Regions from separate parts of the Cupriavidus sp. 21MJTG02-4 genome, predicted to be linked through region 1. Evidence: predicted binding sites of a transcription regulator. Region 1 holds the regulator's gene; the other holds the start of a gene.
What was found. Region 1 encodes sigma-54, which starts transcription at its own class of promoters, with help from an activator protein. Its sites were predicted from a motif close to TGGCANGNAANCTGCTTT; they were not measured.
Positions count from the first base shown of each region.

Region 1 (7,919 bases):
AAGCAGATCTACACGCTGACCGGCAACGTGGTCCTGACCAAGGGCACCATGGTGCTGAAGTCGGACGCGGCCGAGATCCGCACCGACCCGGAGGGCTACCAGTACGCGGTGGCCACGGCCAAGGGCGGCAAGCAGGCCTATATCCGCCAGAAGCGTGAAGGCGTGGACGAGTACATGGACGGCTGGGGCGACCGCATCGAATACGACGGCAAGCAGGAACTGTCCAAGCTGATCGGCCACGCGCGCATGGCGCGGCTGCAGGGCGCCAAGCTGGTCGACGAGATCCGCGGCGCGGTCCTGACCTATGACAGCCGCAACGAGTTCTACACCGCCGCCGGCGGCGGCGACAACACGTCGGCCGGCAACCCGTCGGGACGCGTGCGCGCCGTGCTCTCGCCGCGCCAGGAGGCCAGCGGTGCCGCCGCCAGCCCGCCCCTCGACCTGAAGTCGGCACCCGCGCCGTCCAGCAAGCCCTGAATCACGCGCCCGAACGCATCACCGCCACCATGACCGATACCGCAATGCTCGCCCCCACGCCCGCTTCCGCCGCTCCCGACGCCCGTGCCGACAGCAGCACGATGGTCGTGCGCCACCTGAAGAAGCGCTACGGGTCGCGCACGGTGGTGAAGGACGTGTCGCTCGAGGTGAAGAGCGGCGAGGTGGTGGGCCTGCTCGGCCCCAATGGCGCGGGCAAGACCACGTCGTTCTACATGATCGTGGGCCTCGTCGCGCTGGACGAGGGCGATATCGTGCTCGACGGTCAGCACATCAGCGGCCTGGCCATCCACGAGCGCGCGCGCATGGGCCTGTCCTACCTGCCGCAGGAAGCGTCGGTGTTCCGCAAGCTCAATGTGGAAGAGAACATCCGCGCGGTGCTGGAGCTGCAGTTGGTCAACGGCAAGCCGCTGCCGAAAGCCGAGATCGACAGCCGCCTGGATACGCTGCTGGACGACCTGCAGATTGCCCACCTGCGCAACAACCCTGCGCTGTCGCTGTCGGGTGGCGAGCGCCGCCGCGTGGAAATCGCACGCGCGCTGGCGTCCTCGCCACGCTTCATCCTGCTCGATGAACCGTTCGCCGGCGTGGACCCGATCGCGGTCGGCGAGATCCAGCGCATCGTCAGCTTCCTCAAGGCGCGCAATATCGGCGTGCTGATCACCGACCACAACGTGCGCGAGACGCTTGGCATCTGCGACCACGCGTACATCATCAGCGAAGGCACCGTACTCGCATCGGGCCAGCCCGACGAAATCATCGCCAACGAGTCGGTGCGCCGCGTCTACCTGGGCGAGAACTTCCGCATGTGAAGCCTGGGGCGGCAGGTGCGCTTGGCAGAGACGATCAGGCAGCATCAGCGATAGCAATTTTCGTTCCAACATCGGTTGGATGCGCATAGAATAGGTCGCATGAAACCGTCGCTACAGCTCCGTCTCTCCCAGCATCTGGCACTCACGCCGCAACTGCAGCAGTCGATCCGGCTGCTGCAACTTTCTACGCTTGAGCTGCAGCAGGAAGTCGAGCAGGCCTTGACGGAAAACCCGCTGCTGGAGCGCGAGAACGACTGGATCGACAGCCCGCTGCGCGTGGCGGCCGATGGCTCGGTCAACCTGCAGAGCGCACCCGCGCCCGCACCGGCCGAACCGCAGGGCAACAGCGACGCGAACGCCAGCAGCCCGGGCAGCGAGGATGAGAGCTATAGCGACAGCGGTAGCGAAGATTACGGCAGCGACTGGAGCCTGGACGATTTCGCGCGGCGCCCGCAGGGTGAGGACGACGAGAAGACCCCCATGCAGCTGCGCGACGCCGAGCCCACCCTGCGCGAACACTTGATGGAGCAGCTCGCGCCGCTGAAGATCTCGACGCGCGACAAGGGCCTGGCGATCTTCCTGATCGAATCGCTCGACGACGATGGCTACCTGAGCGCGTCGCTCGACGAGATCTGCACCGAGTTGCCCGAGGAACTCGAATTCGAGGTCGACGAATTGCAGGCGATCCTCACGCTGCTGCAAAGCTTCGACCCGCCCGGCGTGGGCGCGCGCAATGCCGCCGAATGCCTGAGCCTTCAGCTGCGCCGGCTGCAGCATCCGCAGCGCGAGCTGGCGCTCTCGATCGTCAACCATCACCTCGAACTGCTTGCCGTGCGCGACTACACGCGCCTGAAAAAAGCATTGCAGGTTGATGAAGCGGCGCTCAAGGCCGCGCATGAACTGATCCGCTCGCTCGCGCCCTACCCGGGCCACGCCTACAGCCGCCCTGAAGCGGACTTCGTGGTGCCCGACGTATTCGTGCGCAAGGGCGGCGGCGGCTGGATCGCGCAGCTCAATCCGGATGTGATGCCGCGCCTGCGCATCAACGACATGTACGCGCAGATCCTGCGCGGTGCCAAGGGAGAATCCGGTGCCGCGGGGCTGCAGCAAAAGCTGCAGGAAGCGCGCTGGCTGATCAAGAATATCCAGCAAAGGTTCGACACGATCCTGCGAGTTTCGCAGGCGATTGTCGAGCGTCAGAAGAACTTCTTCACGCACGGGGAAATCGCGATGCGCCCCTTGGTTTTGCGGGAGATTGCCGATACACTGGGATTACACGAGTCAACCATATCCCGGGTGACGACCAATAAATACATGGCAACGCCGATGGGTACTTTCGAACTGAAGTACTTTTTTGGCAGCCACGTTTCCACCGAAACCGGTGGGGCGGCTTCCTCAACGGCGATCCGCGCCTTGATCAAGCAACTTATAGGAGCCGAAGACCCGAGGAGTCCTCTTTCCGACAGCCGAATTGCCGAATTGCTGGGTGAACAAGGCTTCGTTGTCGCGCGCCGTACCGTCGCCAAGTATCGCGAAGCCCTGAAGATCCCTGCTGTCAATCTCCGCAAGACTTTGTAGCCGAGTTGCACCGCCTGCCTGGTGCAGCTCTTTCAGAAGGAGAAGCGCTATGAACTTCAAGATCAGTGGACACCACCTGGACATCACGCCCCCGCTGCGTGAGTACGTGGAAACGAAGCTGGAGCGTATCGTCAGGCATTTCGATCAAGTCATTGGCGTCAGCGTGCTACTCTCAGTCGACAATCACAAGGAAAAGGACAGGCGTCAGTACGCGGAAATCAATTTGCACCTTCGGGGCAAGGACATTTTTGTGGAAGCCCATCACGAAGACCTGTATGCGGCCATCGACGCACTTGTCGACAAGCTGGACCGCCAGGTGCTTCGGTATAAGGATCGCGTGCAAGGCCACGACCGCGAAGCGGTCAAGTACCAGATGGCCGAGTCCCAACTACAGCAGCAATGATCAAGCCTGCCAGTCGCAAGACTGGCACTGAAACAGGACTGATAACAGCAAGCCGCGCCATGTAGCGCGGCTTTTTTGCATCTGCAGCCCCGGCCGGGCGCGCGTCCTGGACACAAGTGTTCGCAACTGGCGCAGCACGGTGTATGCTCTCCAAGACATAGCGCGTGGCGACTCCGGCGCGACCACCGTACCCAGGTGTGGCGGCACCAGCACGGACCAGGCCATACAGGGGCCTGGCGCTGCATTGCACAAGAACAGGGGAGACGCTGCTCTATAATGGCCGAACGCCTGGGAAGCCATGGCGTGGCCGCAATCCGGCCCCACTTCGTTTCCGGGCTGAGCAGTCCGATCTGCCTGCTAACTGAAATCCTCGCATCGCCCATGAATCGTTTGGCCAAACTGCTGCCACCCGGCAACATCAACCTCGACCTCAGCGTCACCAGCAAGAAGCGTGTATTCGAGCAAGCCGGGCTCCTATTCGAGAACAACCATGGCGTGGCACGGGCGACCGTGACCGACAACCTGTTCGCGCGCGAGTCGCTGGGTTCGACCGGTCTGGGCGCGGGCGTGGCCATTCCGCACGGGCGCATCAAGGGGCTGAAGCAACCGCTGGCTGCCTTCATGCGGCTGGCCGAGCCGATCCCGTTCGAATCGCCGGATGGCAAGCCGGTCTCGCTGCTGATCTTCCTGCTGGTGCCGGAACAGGCTACGCAGCAGCATCTCGAGATTCTTTCCGAAATTGCCCAGCTGCTGTCGGATCGGGACATGCGCGAAGGCCTGGCAACCCTGGCCACGCCGGACGCGGTCCATGAACTCCTGACGCAGTGGCATCCCTGATCCCTCCCCTGGGCTGGCAACAGACCGGACAATCGTAAAATCCGGCACAGTCCCCGCCCCGAAAGTCATCCCCCATGGAACTCACCGGCGTCACCTCGCAGTCGATCTTCGACGACAACGCAGCCGACATCAAACTCTCGTGGGTGGCTGGCCTGGAAGGTGCGGATCGCGCCTTCGACGTGGAGTTTGCCCGCGAGGCCACCTCGGCCGCGGACCTGGTCGGCCACCTGAACCTGATCCATCCGAACCGGATCCAGGTGCTCGGCAAACCCGAAATCACCTATTACCAGCGTCTGGACGACGAAACCCGCAAGCGCCAGATGGGCGAGCTGATCCTGCTCGAGCCGCCGTTCCTGGTCGTGGCCGACGGCATGGAGCCGCCGCCGGACCTGGAGCTGCGCTGCACGCGCTCTTCCACGCCGCTATTCACCACGCCGGTTTCCTCGGCGGCGGTCATCGACCACCTGCGGCTGTACCTGTCGCGAATCTCGGCGCCGCGCGTGACCATGCACGGCGTGTTCCTCGACATCCTCGGCATGGGTGTGCTGGTCATGGGCGAGTCGGGCCTGGGCAAGAGCGAACTCGGCCTGGAACTGATCTCGCGCGGCCACGGCCTGGTGGCCGACGACGCGGTGGATTTCGTGCGCCTGGGACCGGATTTCATTGAAGGCCGCTGTCCGCCGCTGCTGCAGAACCTGCTCGAAGTACGGGGCCTGGGCCTGCTCGACATCAAGACCATCTTCGGCGAGACCGCCGTGCGGCGAAAGATGAAGATGAAGCTGGTGGTCCAGCTGGTGCGCCGCAACGACGGCGAGTTCGAACGCCTGCCGCTCGATTCGCAGTACCTCGACGTGCTGGGCTTGCCGATCCATATGGTCAAGATCCAGGTGGCGGCCGGCCGAAACCTCGCCGTGCTGGTCGAGGCCGCCGTGCGCAACACCATCCTGCGCCTGCGCGGCATCGATACGCTGCGCGATTTCATGGATCGCCAGCGCGCCGCGATGCAGGCCGATGCGGTCTCGCGCGGGCAGGGCCGCCTGCTCTGAGCGGGCGCGACACGTTTTCAATTGCTTACATCGGCGTTGACAAATAAGTCAACGCGGTGGGGATATCTTCCGTTTTGTGCTGTAATGGGCATCGAGCCCAGTCCGGAGCCGCAGCGTTCACTGTCAGGGTGGCGAAAAGCGGCCATGAAGTTTTCCACAGCCAGGAGAGCAAGCATGAAGAAACTGATCGCGATGTGTGTGTTGGTAACGCCGCTGCTGGCCACCGGCGCAATGGCACAGCCCGCCACCCAAACCACGCCTGCAGCGCCCGCCATGCCGGCAGCGCCGGGCCCCGGAGACAAGGCAGTACCGGCATCCGCCGCCAAGGCGCCCACCGCGCAGCAGCAGAAGATGAAGGACTGCAACGATCAGGCTGCCGGCAAGAAAGGCGACGATCGCAAGGCCTTCATGAAGCAGTGCCTTTCGGCCAAGGGCGTGCAGCCGACCAAGACCCAGCAGGAAAAGATGTCGGCCTGCAGCAAGGAAGGCAAGGGCAAGAAGGGCGACGATTACAAGTCGTTCATGAAGGAATGCCTGTCGAAGTAATTGGCTGTCGATCCGGACAAAATGGCGAACCGCGCGGTTCGCCATTTTTGTCAGCGCGGCCGCTGTCATGACGTGGCCACTTCCGGATGCTATGCTTCCGATGCTATGCGCATCATCCTCATCACCGGCATCTCCGGCTCCGGCAAATCCGTCGCACTGAACGTGCTTGAAGATGCAGGCTACTACTGCGTCGATAACCTGCCGGCCCAATTCATCCCCGATCTGGCCCGCTATCTTGCGGCCGAGGGCTATACGCACCTTGGCGTCGCCACCGATATCCGCAGCCGGGAATCGCTGGACCACCTGCCCGACACGGTTCGTCAACTGGCGGAGACCCATCAGGTCGAGGTCGTGTTCCTCACGGCCAGTACCGACGCACTGGTGCAGCGCTATTCGGAAACGCGTCGCCGCCATCCGCTGTCGATTCTGACCAACGGCGCGCCCCGCTCCGAGGAAGAACGGGCGGCGTTCAACGACCGCGGGCTGATGGAAGCCATCGAGATGGAGCGCGAACTGCTCAGCCCGCTGGCCGAGTCCGCGCACCGCATCGACACCAGCAACGTGCGCACCAATACGCTGCGCAGCTGGATCAAGGAACTGATCCGCGAGGACAGCCAGCGTCTGACGCTGCTGTTCGAGTCGTTCGGCTTCAAGCACGGCGTGCCCAGCGACGCCGACATGGTCTTCGACGTGCGCTCGCTGCCCAACCCTTACTACGACCTGGCGCTGCGCCCGCTGACCGGCCGCGACGCCCCGGTGATCGATTTCCTCCAGGCCCAGCCGATGGTGCTGGCCATGGCCGAAGACATCCGCGCCTATGTCGAAAAGTGGCTGCCGAGCTTCATTGCGGATAACCGCAGCTATCTGACCGTCGCCATCGGCTGTACCGGCGGACAGCACCGTTCGGTCTATATTGCGGAAAGGCTCGCCAACTATTTCCGCGCGCATGGTAATGTGCTGGTGAGACACCGGGAACTCGCGCCGGCGGCATAGCCTGCGTGCGTGGTTTTCCCGTGTCGCCAGGTACGTCAAGCCTGGCAGCATGGCGGTCGCCGCACCCCAACCGGCGGCCGGTTTCCCCGATCCAGTGGAACACCAGCCATCGCATGTCCTCGACAGACCTTCTCCGCCACACCGCTCCCGTCGACGCGACGCCGCTGACGCTGGACGACCTGCCTCTCTTTCCGCTGCACACGGTGCTGTTCCCGGATGGCCGCCTGCCGCTGCGCGTATTCGAGAAACGCTATGTGGACATGGTGCGCAATTGCCTGCGCGACGCGGCGCCGTTCGGCGTATGCCTGATCGCCAGTGGCGAGGAAGTCGCGCGCTCGGGCAAGCCAACCGTGCCGGAATCGATCGGTTGCCTGGCCGAGATCATCGATTGCAATATGGAGCAGCTTGGCGTGCTGCTGATCGAAACGCGCGGACGGCAGCGCTTCCGCGTGCTCGAGCACCACAAGCGCGACGACGGCCTGATCGTGGCGAGCGCCGAGCTGCTGCCCGCCGACATCATCGACTGCAAGCTGGAACTGCTGGGGGAATGCCTGACGGTGCTGCGTCGGATCGTCACGCGGCTGCATGCCGAGCAGCCCGATCGCATGCCGGTTGCCGAGCCCTACCTGTGGGACGACCCAAGCTGGGTCACCAACCGCCTGTGCGAACTGCTGCCGGTGCCGCTCAAGGCCAAGCAGATGCTGATGGAGCTGCCCGACGCGGGCATGCGCATCGAGATCGTGCACCGCTACATGCGGCAGCACCACATGGTGTAGCCAGTCCGGTTCGCCGAGCGCGACTCAGAACAGGCCGCCGCGAGCCTGCAGTTCGAGCAGCCTGCGCACCGGTGCCGGCGTGCCGAGCGCGTCGAGATCATCGAGCGAAAGCCATCTTTGGGCCGGCCCCGAATCGGGTTCACGCAGCGACAGCGCGGCCATGTCGACCCGGATCGCTCGGATCTGCAGCCGGAAGTGCGTAAAGACATGGACCAGTTCGCCGGCCAGCGCCGCGCGTGCGGGTTGTCCGAAGGCGCGCGCATAGCCCAGTGCATCGTCCTCCGCGAGTTCCGCATCGAACGGCACCGTTGCCACGGGCATTTCGGGCAGGCTCCACAGGCCGCCCCAGACACCGCTGTCCGGGCGAAGCTGCAACAGCACGTCGCGGCCATGGCGCACCATGACCATCACGGTACTGCGCTCCGGTATCGCC
Region 1 covers NZ_JBYOJP010000001.1:212,379-220,297, forward strand. Annotated here, with positions in the region: gene lptA (lipopolysaccharide transport periplasmic protein LptA) at 1-477, shown strand, start outside; gene lptB (LPS export ABC transporter ATP-binding protein) at 507-1,307, shown strand; gene AC3FKH_RS01010 (RNA polymerase factor sigma-54) at 1,407-2,885, shown strand; gene hpf (ribosome hibernation-promoting factor, HPF/YfiA family) at 2,935-3,288, shown strand; gene AC3FKH_RS01020 (PTS sugar transporter subunit IIA) at 3,670-4,125, shown strand; gene hprK (HPr(Ser) kinase/phosphatase) at 4,200-5,171, shown strand; gene AC3FKH_RS01030 (PsiF family protein) at 5,346-5,717, shown strand; gene rapZ (RNase adapter RapZ) at 5,823-6,710, shown strand; gene AC3FKH_RS01040 (LON peptidase substrate-binding domain-containing protein) at 6,824-7,486, shown strand; gene mutY (A/G-specific adenine glycosylase) at 7,511-7,919, opposite strand, start outside.

Region 2 (7,919 bases), on a different contig from region 1:
GTTGGCGCAGATATTGCGCTGCAGCGGCGCCGCGTAGTTGACCTCGAAGCTTGCAAGATCCAGCATCGGCCCACGGTAGTTGGTCAGCTCGAGCTGGAACAGGACGTGTTTGCCCGGCGTCGACTGGCATCGGCGCAGCCGGGTTTCCCCATCAATTTCTATCGGCAGTGCATCGTTGAGCTGACGGCACGCGCGCGCGAGCACGCTGTCGGGCCGATTGGTATTGCGCAGCAGTTCGGGTACGCCCGCGGCGCCGGTATTCTGCCCGGTGGCGGCGCCCTTGAGCATGCGGGACAGTGCGTCGGCTTCATCGAATACGGGGGCGGGCGCCGGCGCCGTGGCCGAGGCGGGCGAGCGCAGCGGTGTCGGGGCGCTTTGCGCCGGCCCGGGCCGCAGCAGTACAGCCGCGAGAGCGGCTGTGACTAGCGTAGCGGTGAACGGCGTGTGTCGTAGTCTCATGCAGGATAACGTTGCCGGGGCAAGCCTGTCGCCCCTCTCTGCGCGGCCGCCGGTCTGTCGCATGGACAGGGCCAACAGGCTCGCATTGTACCCTCCACCCCCATTCGCGTGAAAGCGGCGCCACACGTTAACGCGTGCGCGGCTTCGCAAAATTGCCAGTCAGTCCAATACTGCCAAGATTAGGATATTTGTCGAACCCGACGTTGGCGGGGCATGGCAAGGTGCCGCCGCAGCCGGGCGACAGATGTTACCGGCATCGAATTCTGTCATTCCAGCCAGGTTTGTCATGCTGTGCAACAATTCGCGGTCTGGCGGCTGGCTGGCACGCGCCGCAGCCGCCGGCAAGGACTTCCGGAACTCACACTGATGCCTCAATCCTCCAGCAGCCACAAGGCTGCGCGCTTTCCCGCCTGGCTGCTGATCTGTGCTTCGCTGACGGCCATTGCGCCGTTGTCGATCGATATGTACCTGCCCAGCTTCCCGGCGCTGTCCGCGGACCTGCACGTGGATATCGGCCAGGTACAGCTGACGCTGGGCACGTTCCTGGTCGGGCTGGCACTCGGGCAGGCATTCTATGGACCGATCAGCGACCGCTTCGGACGCAAGCCGCCGTTGTACGTCGGACTGGCGCTGTACGCGCTGGCCGCGGCCGGCTGCGCCATGGCGCGCAGCGTCGAGTCGCTGATGCTCTGGCGTTTCCTGCAGGCGCTGGGCGGCTGCGCCGGCATGGTGATGGCCCGCGCGGTGATCCGCGACCGGCTCGAGGCCCACGAATCGGCCCGGGCCTTCTCGTCGCTGATGCTGGTGATGGGGCTGGCGCCGATCCTGGCGCCGATCATCGGCGGCGCCGTCCTGACTACGCTGGGCTGGCGCGCCATCTTCTGGCTGCTGACGCTTGCGGGCCTGCTGATCCTGGCGCTGGTGCACTTCCGCATGGAAGAGTCGCTGCCGCGGGAACGCGCCGCGCGGCTGCATCCCGGTACGGTCGCAGCCAGCTATATCGAGCTGCTGCGCGACCGCGAGTTCCTGGGCTATTCGCTGGCAGCCGGATTCGGGCAGGCCGGCATGTTCGCCTATATCGCCGGGTCGCCGTTCGTGCTGATCGAACTCCACGGCATCGACCCCTCGCACTATGGCTTTGTCTTCGGTGCCAATGCGTTCGGGCTGATCGCCATGTCGCAGCTGAATGCGCGCCTGGTGCAAGGGCGCACGCTTGACCGGGTGCTCGGCCGCGCGGTGCTGGCACCCTGCGCCGCGGGCCTGATGCTGGCGGCCGCGGCGCTGGCCGGCGTGCTGGTGCTGCCCGTGCTGCTGGCCGGGTTCTTCGTCTTTATCGGATCGCTGGGCTGCATCACGCCCAATGCGTCGGCGCTGGCGCTGACGCATCAGGGGCATCGCGCCGGCACGGCCTCCGCGCTGATGGGCACGCTGCAGTTCTCGCTCGGCACCGTCGCGGGCGCCGCCGTCAGCCTGTGGCACGATGGCACGGCCCTGCCGCTGGCAGTGGTGATGGCCGTGTGCGGTATCGGTGCGGTAGCGCTGCGCGCCTGGGGGAGCGCGCGGCCGTCTGCGACGGCGGTAGCCTGAGCGTCAGGCCGCGGCGTTTTTCACGACCACCATCTGCGCCGGCATGGGCGCGGCGTAGCCCGCCTGGCCAAAGCTTTCGCGGATGATGCGATTGGTGTCGAAATACACCTGCCAGTAATGGTCGTTGTGGCAGTACGGACGTACCGCCAGGACCGGCCCCACCAGCGTGAATTCGAGGATCTCGACGTCGACCGGAGGATCGGCCAGGACGTTCGGAATCGCGCCGATACGCTCCTTGAGCAGCGTCATCGCCGCGGCAGCGTCGGTGCTGCCGGCGAGCTGGGCCTTCAGTTCGACGCGGCGGAACGGGTTGATGCTGAAATTCTGGATGGTGTCCGAGAAGATCTTGTTATTGCCGATCACCGTCAGGACGTTGTCGGGCGTGTCGAGCGTCGTGGCGAACAGGCCGATCTCGCGCACCGTGCCGGTGACCCCGCCGATGGTCACGAAATCCCCGACCTTGAACGGCCGCAGCACGACCAGGAAGGCGCCGGCCGCGAAGTTGGCCATCAGGCCCGACCAGGCCATGCCGATGGCCACGCCGGCTGCGGCAATCAATGCCGCGAAGGTCGTGGTCTGGATGCCGAAGTAACCGAGGATGCCGATCACCAGGACCACATTCAGCGCGACCGTTACGATCGAACCGACGTAGCGCAGCAGGGTCGGATCCACCTGCTGCTTGCCCAGCCCGCCCTGGACCATGCGCACCACCACGTGGATCAGCCAGCGGCCGATGATCCAGAAGGCCAGCGCGGCCAGGATCTTGACCCCGAACTCCGTGGCATAGGCAATCACCACGATCCTCAACTTCTCCAACGTTGACGCATCCATCGGCATTCCCCTGGTCGGTTGGCCGGCAAAGAGCCGGCACGAAACGAAGAACTGCGAAGACTGGCTGCAAATCTTGCACGCTGGCGCGTCGCAAGATGACGGGCACGGCAATTATTGCCATGCCGTCTGGGGAAGTTCAAGAAAAGAATTGTCAGGAACGGCGCCTGCGCGCGCGTTCCTGCGGCGGGCTTACCAGTTGGTTTCGCGCTCGGGCGTGGCCGAGATGCGATGCAGGGTCAGGTCTGCGCCGTTGAATTCGGCTTCCGCATCGAGGCGGATGCCGACCAGCTTTTTGAGCGTGCCATAGACGATTGTGCCGCCCGCCAGGGCGATCACGATGCCGAGCAGGGTACCGATGAGCTGCGAGCCCAGCGAAACACCGCCGATCCCGCCCAGCGCGTGCTGCCCGAAGATGCCGGCTGCAATGCCGCCCCAGGCGCCGCACAGCCCATGCAGCGGCCACACGCCGAGCACATCATCGATGTGCCATTTGTTTTGCGCGAGCGTGAACAGATGGACGAACAGCACACCGGCCACGGCGCCCGTGATCAGCGCGCCGAGCGGATGCATCAGGTCGGAACCCGCGCAGACGGCGACCAGGCCTGCCAGCGGGCCGTTGTAGGCGAAGCCCGGGTCGTTGCGGCCGGCCCACCAGGCCGCCAGCGTGCCGCCGGCCATGGCCATCAGTGAATTGATGGCGACCAGCCCGCTGATCTTGTCCACGGTCTGGGCGCTCATGACATTGAAGCCGAACCAGCCCACCGCGAGCACCCATGCACCGAGCGCCAGGAACGGAATGTTCGACGGCGGGTGCGCGCTGATGCGGCCATCCTTCTGGTATCGGCCACGGCGCGCGCCGAGCAGCAGCACCGCGGGCAGGGCGATCCAGCCGCCGACCGCATGAACCACGACCGAGCCGGCGAAATCATGGAACGGGGCGCCAGTCAGGCTGGTGATCCAGTCCTGGATGCCGAAACGATGGTTCCACGCAATGCCTTCGAAGAACGGATAGACAAAGCCCACCAGGACGAAGGTCGCGACCAGTTGCGGATTGAAACGCGAACGTTCGGCAATGCCGCCCGAGATAATCGCGGGAATGGCCGCGGCAAAGGTCGCCAGGAAAAAGAACTTGACCAGTTCGTAGCCGCTCTTTTGCGCCAGCGTATCGGCGCCTGCCATGAACTGCACGCCGTAGGCGACGGTATAGCCGACAAAGAAATAGGCAATGGTGGAAACCGCGAAGTCCACCAGGATCTTCACCAGCGCGTTGACCTGGTTCTTCTTACGCACCGTGCCCAGTTCCAGGAAAGCGAAGCCGGCGTGCATGGCCAGCACCATGATTGCGCCAAGCAGGATAAACATGGCGTCGGTGCCAGTCTTCCAATTGTCCATAGGTCCCTCATGCTCAAAATGGGAGCATGGGTATGCAAAAACCGTTCCAGAACTGGCTGCATACTGGTGCTATTTGCACCGCCATGGTGGAATTCGCACCGGATTTCCGAACGGGCGGCCCCTGTTTCCAGGGGCGAGGTGGTGCAGATCGTCGATGACGAAAACAGCCACAGCGTCGGTGCGCGCCAGAATGAGGCAGCCGGCAGGCGCTTTTATGAACCTTGACGGTGCATTGCACCATAGCGGTGAATGCTGGGTGCTGCACCGAGATGCCTTGCTACGGGGCGACAGGCCGGCACTGTCCGCTTGCGCTCCAGTCCGAAATAACGGAGAGAAAGACGCCGGAACAGAGCGGGAAATCGCCCGCTAACCGGCCTCAAGCAAGGATTTCCGGGTTTTTTCGTTGCATTGGTGCCACTGGGGATTGCCCAAGGCGCGAAGGGCAGATTAGACTGCGCCGATCGATGCAATGCCTGCTGGCAGATACATCGGTGACGACGACCAACAAGGGAAATCAGCCATGAATAAAGGTGAACTGGTATCGGCCATCGCCGCGGAAGCAGAACTGAGCAACGCCGCAGCCGAGCGTGCGCTCAACGCAGCGCTGGACAGTATCAAGAAGGCAGTGGCAAAGGGTGATTCGGTAACGCTGGTGGGTTTTGGCAGCTTCAGCTCGGGTAAACGCGCCGCACGCACGGGCCGCAACCCGCGCACGGGCGAAACGATCAAGATTCCGGCCGCGAAGACCGTCAAGTTTTCTGCTGGACAAGGTTTCAAGGACGCCGTGAACAAGAAGAAGTAAGCGGTTTGCGTCCGGAGTAGCGAGAGAGCGGCCTGTCGGGCCGCTTTTTTATTGGCGGTGCGGTGAGGTGGCCATGCCGCGCGCGTGGCGCTCGAACCATATCAGGCGGCTACCCTGGCCACATGCGTCCCGGCGCCCCTCAAACGCCGGTTTACGGGTTACACTGCCGCGCCTCGGCCCCCGCAACCCGCACCTCCATCATGAACGACCAGTCCCACCAGCTTTCCATGACCGTGCTGATGACGCCGGACATGGCCAATTTCTCCGGCAACGTGCACGGCGGCACCATCCTGAAGTACCTGGACATGGTGGCCTATGCCTGCGCCAGCCGCTACGCCGGCCGGTACGTGGTCACGCTGTCGGTAGACCAGGTGGTGTTCCGCCAGCCCATCCACGTCGGTGAACTGGTGACCTTCCTGGCTGCGGTGAACTTCACCGGACGCAGCTCCATGGAAATCGGCATCAAGGTTGTGACCGAGAATATCCGCAGCAAGCTGGTGCGCCACACCAACAGCTGCTATTTCACGATGGTGGCGGTCGACGACAACGGCGCGCCCGCCGAGGTGCCGCCGCTGGAGCCGCGCGACGAAGTCGAGCGCCAGCGCTTTGCGGCGGCCCAGCAGCGCCGCGAACTGCGCCAGGAAATGGAAAAACGCCGCGACGCCATCAAGGTGACCGGGAGCTGATTTGGCCATGGCGCGCATGCTTTCCCTGCTTGCCGCTGCCTGCCTGACGGCGGGCGGCACCCATGCGCTGGCCGAGGAAATCGGCAGCGTCAATACCAATTTCCGCATGACCGGCTCGGACAAGGTCGTCATCGAGGCGTATGACGACCCGATGGTGCAGGGCGTGACCTGTTACGTGTCGCGCGCGCGCACGGGGGGCATCAAGGGGACGCTGGGCATGGCGGAAGACCCGCCCGAGGCGTCGATCGCGTGCCGCCAGGTGGGGCCGATCACGTTCAAGGCGCCGCTGCGCCAGCAGGACGACGTGTTTTCGGAGCGCATGTCGATCCTGTTCAAGACCCTGCATGTGATCCGCGCCGTCGACCGCAAGCGCAATACGCTGGTCTACCTGACGTATTCCGACCGCATCGTCAGCGGCAGCCCGCAGAACAGCGTGACGGCCGTGCCGGTGCCCGCCGCGACCGCCATTCCGGTCAAGTAAGCGCGCGAACGCCCGGCTATCCGGGTTGCCGGGCGCCTCTCATGCGTCTGGCCCGAACAGCTTGCGCAGGTTCGACTTCAGGATCTTGCCATTCGCATTGCGCGGCAGCAGGTCGGGCAGCACGACGATCCGTACCGGCACCTTGAACGCCGCCAGCCGTTCCGCGACAAACGCCTGCAGCTCGGTTTCGGTCGCGTGCAGGCCGGGCTTCAGGCTGACCACGGCCCCCGGTTCCTCGCCCAGCACCTTGTGCGGAATGCCGACCAGGGCGGCATCCATGACCGCCGGGTGCTCGTACAGCGTGCTTTCCACCTCGATGCAGTAGATGTTCTCGCCGCCACGGATCAGCATGTCCTTCATCCGGTCGACGATGTAGAGATAGCCTTCATCGTCGAGCCTGGCGATATCGCCGGTGCGCAGCCAGCCATCGGCAAAGGTCTGTGCGGTGGCCTCGGGCTTGTTCCAGTAGCCGCGCACCACGTTCGCGCCACGCACCATCAGCTCGCCGGTTTCACCGGCCGGTAGCGCGTGTCCGCGGCCATCCACGACCTTCATTTCGCCAATCGGCAGGGCCGGACCACTGCTTTCCGGACGCAGTACGTATTCTTCCGCGCTGTGGCTCGTGAACGTGGCGGACGTTTCGGTCATGCCCCAGCCGATTCCCGGCGCCGACTGCGGAACGGTTTCGCCGATTCGACGAACCAGTTCCGGCGAGGCCGGCGCGCCGCCGTAGCTGATGCTCTCCAGCGACGACAGGTCGAAGCGCGCGCGCTCCGGGTGCTCCAGCAGTTGCCAGGCGATGGTGGGCACGCCGCCGGCCGTGGTGCAACGCTCACGTTCGATCAGTTCGAGCGCGCGCAAGGCATCCCAGCGATGCATCAGCACGATTTTCCCGCCGCTCGCCAGCGCATTGTTCAGCACGGCCATGCAGCCGGTCACGTGGAAGAACGGCACGGACAGCAGCGCGGCCTTCTGTGGCGCAGCGGGGTCCGGTGCGGGAATCGGCTCGCCGCGGCGCAGCAAGTTGCGCAGCGGGCTGAACAGGCCGGCCACGGCGACGCTGGTGGCATTGCGATGGGTGCCCAGTGCGCCCTTGGGCTTGCCGGTGGTGCCCGAGGTATAGAAGATCGTTGCGTCGTCTTCCGGTGCGATGTCCACGTCGGGAAGCGGCAGCTCGGGCAGCGTCGCCCAGGTCGCGGAGTGGCCGGTCACGGTTTCCAGCGGCACGACCTTCGGATCTCCGTCGAGCGAGCCCGCGCGCGATACGTACACACGCTCCAGCGCGGGAAGATTGCTCAGATGTCCGGTGAGTCGATCCAGCCGTTCCGCGTCGACGATGGCGACGCGGCTGCCTGAATCGACCAGTCCATATTCAAGCTCGGCGCCGGTCCACCATGCATTCAGCGGCGTGACGATGGCGCCGGTCAGCAGCGCGCCGTAGAACGCCACCGGCCATTCGGGCAGGTTGCGCATGGCGACTGCCACGCGGTCGCCGGGGCGGACGCCATCACGCACGAGTGCCTGTGCGACATGCAATGCCGCGCGCCGGAAGGCTGCATAGGTGACGCGCTCGTTTTCGTACACCACGAAGGTGCGTTCGCTGAAGGCTTGCGTGGCAAGGAACAGGTCGCGCAGCGTGGGCGGCGCGTTTTTCCAGACGGTGGTGGGAATGCCGCGAATG
Region 2 covers NZ_JBYOJP010000020.1:84,323-92,241, reverse strand. Annotated here, with positions in the region: gene AC3FKH_RS29570 (hypothetical protein) at 1-459, opposite strand, end outside; gene AC3FKH_RS29565 (Bcr/CflA family multidrug efflux MFS transporter) at 826-2,046, shown strand; gene AC3FKH_RS29560 (mechanosensitive ion channel family protein) at 2,050-2,877, opposite strand; gene AC3FKH_RS29555 (ammonium transporter) at 3,067-4,269, opposite strand; gene AC3FKH_RS29550 (HU family DNA-binding protein) at 4,790-5,071, shown strand; gene AC3FKH_RS29545 (acyl-CoA thioesterase) at 5,272-5,757, shown strand; gene AC3FKH_RS29540 (CreA family protein) at 5,765-6,238, shown strand; gene AC3FKH_RS29535 (class I adenylate-forming enzyme family protein) at 6,278-7,919, opposite strand, start outside.
Region 2: the regulator sigma-54 is predicted to act here: its motif matches at 4,301-4,318, upstream of AC3FKH_RS29555 (ammonium transporter).